Regions from separate parts of the Kribbella sp. NBC_01245 genome, predicted to be linked through region 3. Evidence: riboswitches for the same ligand, from Rfam matches in the RefSeq annotation. Region 3 holds a riboswitch; each other region holds the start of a gene.
The links. A riboswitch is a leader RNA that binds a small molecule or an ion and turns the genes downstream of it on or off. The one in region 3 is predicted to bind glycine.
Positions count from the first base shown of each region.

Region 1: linked by a shared signal. The riboswitch ahead of gcvP (aminomethyl-transferring glycine dehydrogenase) and the one ahead of OG394_RS30015 (L-serine ammonia-lyase) in region 3 are both predicted to bind glycine.
Region 2: linked by a shared signal. The riboswitch ahead of glyA (serine hydroxymethyltransferase) and the one ahead of OG394_RS30015 (L-serine ammonia-lyase) in region 3 are both predicted to bind glycine.

Region 1 is NZ_CP108487.1:2,019,619-2,021,879, reverse strand. Features, by position in the region: gene OG394_RS08900 (MerR family transcriptional regulator) at 6-629, shown strand; glycine riboswitch at 751-849, shown strand; gene gcvP (aminomethyl-transferring glycine dehydrogenase) at 942-2,261, shown strand, end outside.
Region 2 is NZ_CP108487.1:883,954-886,214, forward strand. Features, by position in the region: gene OG394_RS03740 (family 43 glycosylhydrolase) at 1-20, shown strand, start outside; gene glyA (serine hydroxymethyltransferase) at 41-1,351, opposite strand; glycine riboswitch at 1,406-1,501, opposite strand; glycine riboswitch at 1,502-1,596, opposite strand; gene OG394_RS03750 (M15 family metallopeptidase) at 1,660-2,261, opposite strand, start outside.
Region 3 is NZ_CP108487.1:6,568,739-6,570,999, reverse strand. Features, by position in the region: gene OG394_RS30015 (L-serine ammonia-lyase) at 1-1,183, opposite strand, end outside; glycine riboswitch at 1,259-1,351, opposite strand; gene OG394_RS30010 (DUF3817 domain-containing protein) at 1,476-1,805, opposite strand; gene OG394_RS30005 (alpha/beta hydrolase) at 1,927-2,261, shown strand, end outside.

The DNA of each region.
Region 1 (2,261 bases), 4.1 Mb from region 3:
CTGGCGTGACACGCACCGGCGACACCGATGTGACGGCGCAGACCGTCGCACAAGAGAGGTCGGAAGCGCACGCCGAGGCCGCCGCGACCGCTGGCGTGCAGGGTCTGCTCTTCGACGATGACCTCTCACCGATGCCGGACGATGTCGGCTTCCGCGGTCCGACCGCGTGTGCCGCCGCCGGTATCACCTACCGCCAGCTGGACTACTGGGCCCGGACGGGTCTGGTGGCGCCGACGGTGCGCCCGGCGACCGGTTCCGGTACGCAGCGGCTCTACGGTTTCCGCGACGTACTGCTGCTCAAGGTGATCAAGCGGCTGCTCGACGCCGGTATCTCGTTGCAGCAGATCCGTACGGCGATCGCCCACCTGCGCGAGCAAGGCATGGACGATCTGACCCAGATCACGCTGATGAGCGACGGCGCGAGTGTCTACATGTGCACCTCGCCGGATGAGGTGATCGATCTGCTGGCCGGCGGTCAGGGCGTGTTCGGTATCGCGCTCGGCGGCGTCTGGCGTGAGGTCGAGGGCTCGCTGTCCGAGCTGCCGACCGAGCGGGTCGGCTCCGACAGTGACACCGCTCACCACAGCGACGAGCTGGCCGCCCGCCGCCGCGCGCGCATGACCGGCTGAACCAAGAACCAAACGCACCAAACGCACCAATCGAGCCTGCGCCGGATGACCGGTCGCAGGCTCGATGCTGGACCGGGCGGACCACGCTGGTACGCTCGGCTGGTAGTTGAAATGCCGCCGTGCACAGCACTCGGGAGAGTCTCAGGCGAACCAAAAGCCTGGGCGCCGAAGGGGCAATTCCTCCCCGGAACCTCTCAGGCCCATGGACCGGGTGCCACAGGCGACTCTGAAGTGGGTGCCCCCTGCCCGTGACAGAGGGGGAGGGCCACCAGCAGCACCGACATCCTTGTCAGCAGCAACGGAGCCTTCTCGATGACTGAAATCCACCCGCAGACCTCAGCCGTGTTCGCCGACCGGCACATCGGGCCCCGCCCGGACGAGATCGCGCGCATGGTGCAGACCCTGGGGTACGCCGATGTCGACGCCCTCGTCGACGCCGCCGTGCCCGCCTCGATCCGGTCGACCGAGGCGCTCCGGCTGCCCGAACCGGCCTCCGAGGTCGACGCCCTGACGGAGTTGCGAAGCCTTGCCGCCCGCAACAACATCGCGACCACGATGATCGGCCAGGGCTACTACGGCACCTTCACGCCGTCGGTGATCGTCCGCCGCCTCGTCGAGAACCCCGCCTGGTACACGGCCTACACGCCGTACCAGCCCGAGATCTCCCAGGGCCGCCTCGAAGCCCTTCTGAACTTCCAGACCGCCGTGTCCGACCTGACCGGCCTCCCCACCGCGAACGCGTCTCTCCTCGACGAGGGCACGGCCGCCGCCGAGGCGATGACGCTGGCCCACCGGTCGAACAAGAAGTCCAAGTCGAACCGCTTCCTGGTCGACGCCGACTGCTTCGCCCAGACCATCGCCGTCGTGCAGACGCGTGCGGAGGCGCTCGGCCTGGACGTCGTCGTCGCCGACACGTCGGACGGCATGCCCGAGGGCGACTACTTCGGCGTGCTCGTGCAGTACCCGGGCTCCGGTGGCGTCGTACGTGATCTCAAGCCGCTCGTCGACGCTGCGCACGAGGCCGGCGCGCTGGTCGCGGTGGCGACGGACTTGCTGGCGCTGACGTTGCTCGCTTCGCCGGGTGAGGCTGGTGCCGATATCGCGATCGGCTCGTCCCAGCGTTTCGGCGTGCCGCTGTTCTACGGCGGTCCGCACGCGGGCTTCATGTCGGTTCGCGCCGGGCTCGAGCGCTCGTTGCCCGGTCGCCTCGTCGGCGTCTCGCGCGATGTCGACGGTGCCCCGGCGTACCGGCTGGCGCTGCAGACCCGCGAGCAGCACATCCGCCGCGAGAAGGCCACCTCCAACATCTGTACGGCGCAGGTCCTGCTGGCCGTCGTCGCTTCGATGTACGCCGTCTACCACGGGCCTGACGGTCTGAAGGCGATCGCGGACCGGGTGCACGACCACGCGGACAACCTCGCCGCCTCGCTGCGTGCGGGTGGTGTCGAGGTCGTGCACGACGACTTCTTCGACACCGTGCTCGCGCGCGTTCCCGGCCGTGCGGCGGACGTGGTCGACAACGCCCGGCAGACCGGCATCTGGCTGCGTCTCGTCGACGCGGACCACGTCGGTATCTCCTGCGACGAGAAGACCGACGCCAGCGCGCTCGTCGGGGTGTGCCGCGCGTTCGGC
Region 2 (2,261 bases), 3.0 Mb from region 3:
ACTACCTCGAAGTCCAATAGACCCTGCGCCGTCGGGCAGGTCAGAGTGCTGGGTAGAGCGGGAATTTCGTTGCCAGGTTGGATACTCGGGTCCGCAGCTCGAGGGTGAGCTGCTCGGTCGGCTGATGGATGAGCGCGGTCGCGATGATGTCCGCGACCTCGGTGAACTCGGCCGGGCCGAAACCACGGGTGGCGAGTGCGGGGGTGCCGATGCGCAGTCCCGAGGAGACCATCGGCGGCCGCGGATCGAACGGGACGGCGTTGCGGTTCACGGTGATGCCGACCGTATGAAGCCGGTCCTCGGCCTGCTGCCCGTCGAGTTGCGAGTTCCGCAGGTCGACCAGCACGAGATGGACCTGGGTGCCTCCGGTGAGAACGGAGATTCCGGCCGCCCGAACGTCGTCGGCCAGTAGTCGTGCCGCCAGCGTGCGCGCACCCGCCAGAGTACGGCGCTGCCGGTCGCGGAACTCCTCGGTCGCGGCCAGCTTGAACCCCACTGCCTTGGCGGCGATCACATGTTCCAGCGGTCCGCCTTGCTGACCTGGGAAGACCGCTGAGTTGAACTTCTTCGCCAGGTCCGCGTGATTGGTCAGGATCACACCGCCGCGAGGTCCACCGAGCGTCTTGTGCGTGGTCGTTGTCACGACGTCCGCGTGCGGGAGTGGGTTCGGGTGCAGGCCCGCGGCGACGAGGCCGGCGAAGTGGGCCATGTCGACCATCAGGTACGCGCCGACGAGGTCGGCGATCCGCCGGAACTCGGCGAAGTCCAGGTGCAGTGAGTACGCCGACCATCCGGCCACGATCAGTTTCGGCCGGTGCTCGAGTGCGAGCCGCTCGACCTCGGCCATGTCGACGGCGAAGTCGGTGTCGCGGACGTGGTAGGCGACGACGTCGTACAACTTGCCGCTGTAGTTGAGGCGCATGCCGTGCGTGAGGTGGCCGCCGTGCGCGAGGTCGAGGCCGAGGATCGTGTCGCCGGGATCGAGCAGGGCGACCATGGCGGCCGCGTTCGCCTGGGCGCCGGAATGTGGTTGGACGTTCGCGAAGCCGGCGCCGAACAACTGTTTGACCCGATCGATGGCGAGCTTCTCGACGACGTCGATGTGCTCGCAGCCGCCGTAATAGCGGCGACCGGGGTAACCCTCGGCGTACTTGTTGGTCAGGACGGAGCCTTGTGCCTGCATCACCGCGATCGGGGCGAAGTTCTCGCTGGCGATGAGCTCGAGAGTGTCCTGCTGGCGTCCGAGTTCTGCCTCGATCGCGGCGTGGATCTCGGGATCGAAGTCGGCCAGCGACTGGTCGTGGGTGCTCAGGTCGCGGGTGTGCTTGGACGTATCGCGCGATGTCGTCATCAGTGGGAGGCTCCCTTGTCAGACACCGCAGGTTGCGGTGCCACGGTTGGGTGACCTCCCCGCTCTGTCATCGGTACCTGAGAGCTTCACCGCCGGTGGGCGGCTTGCACCGTGGGCGCAGGACCAGGGTCCTGTCTTTCCAGAGTTCGCCTCATCGGAGCGGTAATTGGGCCTGAGAGATTCTGGGGAGAGTTGCTCCTTCGGCGCCTCGCCATGGTGGACGAGAGCTCTCCCGCCCCGATTCGAGCGGCGCGATATGCAGTTGGGCCGCTGACTCTAGGTCGAATCCCGCAACATGGTCAACACGGTCATTGCTGCATCCTTGGATCGTGGGTGGGGTCGGCGTACATCGGAGGGCAACCATCACCGGTCGCCTGGGGGCGTAGCTCGTAGTGCCAGGGCTCGTTGCGGTAGATCTGGCACAGTCCGTACTTGGCGCCGTGGTCGGACAGCCACGCCTTGGCATCGGCGTGCCCGATGTCGACCGCGTGCCCGGACACGTGCGGAGACTTGTCGGGGGTGGCTACCCATCGGGAAGCTTCCTCTGCCGAGCCGTACTTCGAGATCGCCTCGCGAAGAAGCTGATTCTGGTACGCCGGGGAGCGCCATCCGCTGTTGATGTAGAACTCGACGCCGTCGTCAACGGCATCGGTCGCCGCCTCGCGCAGGGCCTGGAGCAGCTCGGGGTCGAGGTTGGCCACGCCGGGATACTCGTCGTCGAACACTGTGACGCGGTCGGGGAGGGAGCCGCCATCCTCGGTGGTCGTACCGCCTTGGCCGCTTTGGTCGCCGACTTCGCCGAATGAGGGCGTCAAAGCCGACCGATAGACGAAGAGTCCGATGACCGCGGCGGTGACGACGACCAGGCCGACGGCGTAGGACCGGGGAGTCCTGCGGGAGGTTTTTCCTG
Region 3 (2,261 bases):
TACAAGGGATTTGGACCAAGCCGCCGACCGGGTCGCAGGTGAGGCCGAGGTTGTGTTCCATCGCGATTTCTGCGGCGTTTTCTACCTGCTCCGGCGTGCCACCGAGGACTTCGCAAAGGCCGGCGGCGGCCATGGAGCAAGCGGAGCCGACCTCGCCTTGGCAGCCGACCTCAGCGCCGGAGATCGAAGCGTTCTCCTTATAAAGAACACCGATGGCGCCAGCCGCGAGAAGGAAACGCACGACTCCGGCATCAGTAGCGCCGGGAACGAACCGGCGGTAGTAATGCAGCACAGCCGGGATGATCCCCGCCGCGCCATTGGTCGGCGCGGTCACGATCCGACCACCCGACGCGTTCTGCTCGTTGACCGCCAAGGCGAAGAGGTTCACCCAGTCCATCACCTTGAGCGGATCAACCGAATACCGATCATCGCTCAGCTTCTTATGCAAACCGTAGGCCCGCCGAGGAACCTTCAGACCACCCGGCAACACGCCCTCGGTCTCACACCCCTCGCGCACGCAGTCCTGCATCACCTGCCAGATCCGCAGCAGCCCGGCCTCGATCTCGTCGTCGGTCCGCCAGGCCAACTCGTTCGAGCGCATCACTTCACTAATAGGCAGTTGCGATTCACGGCACCGCGCGAGCAGTTCCGCACCACTCAGGAACGGATACTTCAGCGGCGTACGGTCCGGCACGATCCGGTCCCCCGCGGCCGCCGTCTCATCCACGACAAACCCGCCACCGACCGAGTAATACGTCCGCTCGCGCAACACCTCGCCCGCGGCGTCCCGAGCCAGGAAGGTCATCCCGTTCGGGTGGTACGGCAAGGCCTTGCGGCGGTGCATCACCAGGTGGTTCTCGTCGAACGCGATCTCGTGCTCGCCACCGAGCCGCAGCCGGCCGGTGGAGCGGATCGCCGCCACCCGGTCGTCGACGGTGGTGGTGTCGACCGTCTCGGGGTCCTCCCCCTCCAGGCCGAGCAACACCGCCTTGTTGCTGCCATGCCCATGTCCGGTCGCACCGAGTGAACCGAAGAGCTGAGACTCCACTGCCGCCGTACGGGCGAGCAGGCCGTCGGCCGTCAGGCCGGTCACGAAGGTACGGGCGGCTCGCATCGGGCCCACGGTGTGTGAGCTCGACGGGCCGATCCCGATGCTGAAAAGGTCGAATACGCTGATCGCCACGGAGGTTCCTTCTGGTCGCCTTTGACCGGTCGGTATGCCTCCCCGCTCTGTCGAGCATGCGCTCTCCAGAGGTGCCTAGCCCGGGCGGTGAAGGTGCCTGAGAGATTCTCGGGGAGAGTTGCTCCTACGGCGCCCGGATCTGGTCCGGGTCTCTCCCGCGCGGGTTCATGCGGCTGATTTGCAGTTGTAGTAACTGAATTCTGACGCGACGGTACGGCGCGGGCGACCGGCGCGTCAATCCGCGGGCACGGCCGGAGTCGACTTGAGACCAGTGTGACGAGTGGTCAGGTAATCAGAGGCGATGGGTGCGGCGGGCCCAGAGCTCGAAGAACCAGGTGAAGAGCGGCGGGATGCTGGCGGCGAGCGCGGCCAGGGTGATCGGCCAGCTCCAGCGCAGCGGGCCGCGGACGACCATCACCGTGATCACGTAGGCGATGAAGATGCCACCGTGGATCGGGCCGAAGATCTTCACGCCGATCTCGTTGTCGGACAGCACGTACTTGAAGAGCATGCCGATCAGCAGGCCGGTCCACGAGATCGCCTCGGCGATCGCGATCGCACGGAACCAGGTGGCATGCCGGGACGTGCCGGTCGTTTGCGGGGCTTGCACGGTCTCGGTCATCACCCAGCAGCCTACCGGGGTGGCAACCGGGACCGGCCGGGGTCAGCCCGGATGTGGCGAAGACCACCGGCGCCGAGGATCGAAGGACAAGATTTCCCTCGCATCCGAAGGACATTCCGCTGTGAAAGCATTGCTGCTCGCCACGACCGCCGGCCTCATCGCCGCGGGCACGCTAGCGCCAACGGCCCATGCCACGACCGGTACGGCGACCGATCCGCCCGCATTGGTCTGGCAAGACTGTCCGGTCGACGCCAACGACATCCCCGCACCGCAATGCGCGATGCTCCAGCTCCCCGTGGACTGGAACAACCCGAGCGGACCGACGTACGGCCTGAAGCTGGCCCGTCGTACGGCGACCAACCAGTCGGCGCGAGTCGGCGCGATGGTGTTCGGCGCGGGTGGACCCGGCGACTCCGGCGTCTACCGAATTCGCGAGGGCATCGACCGCTTTAGCGA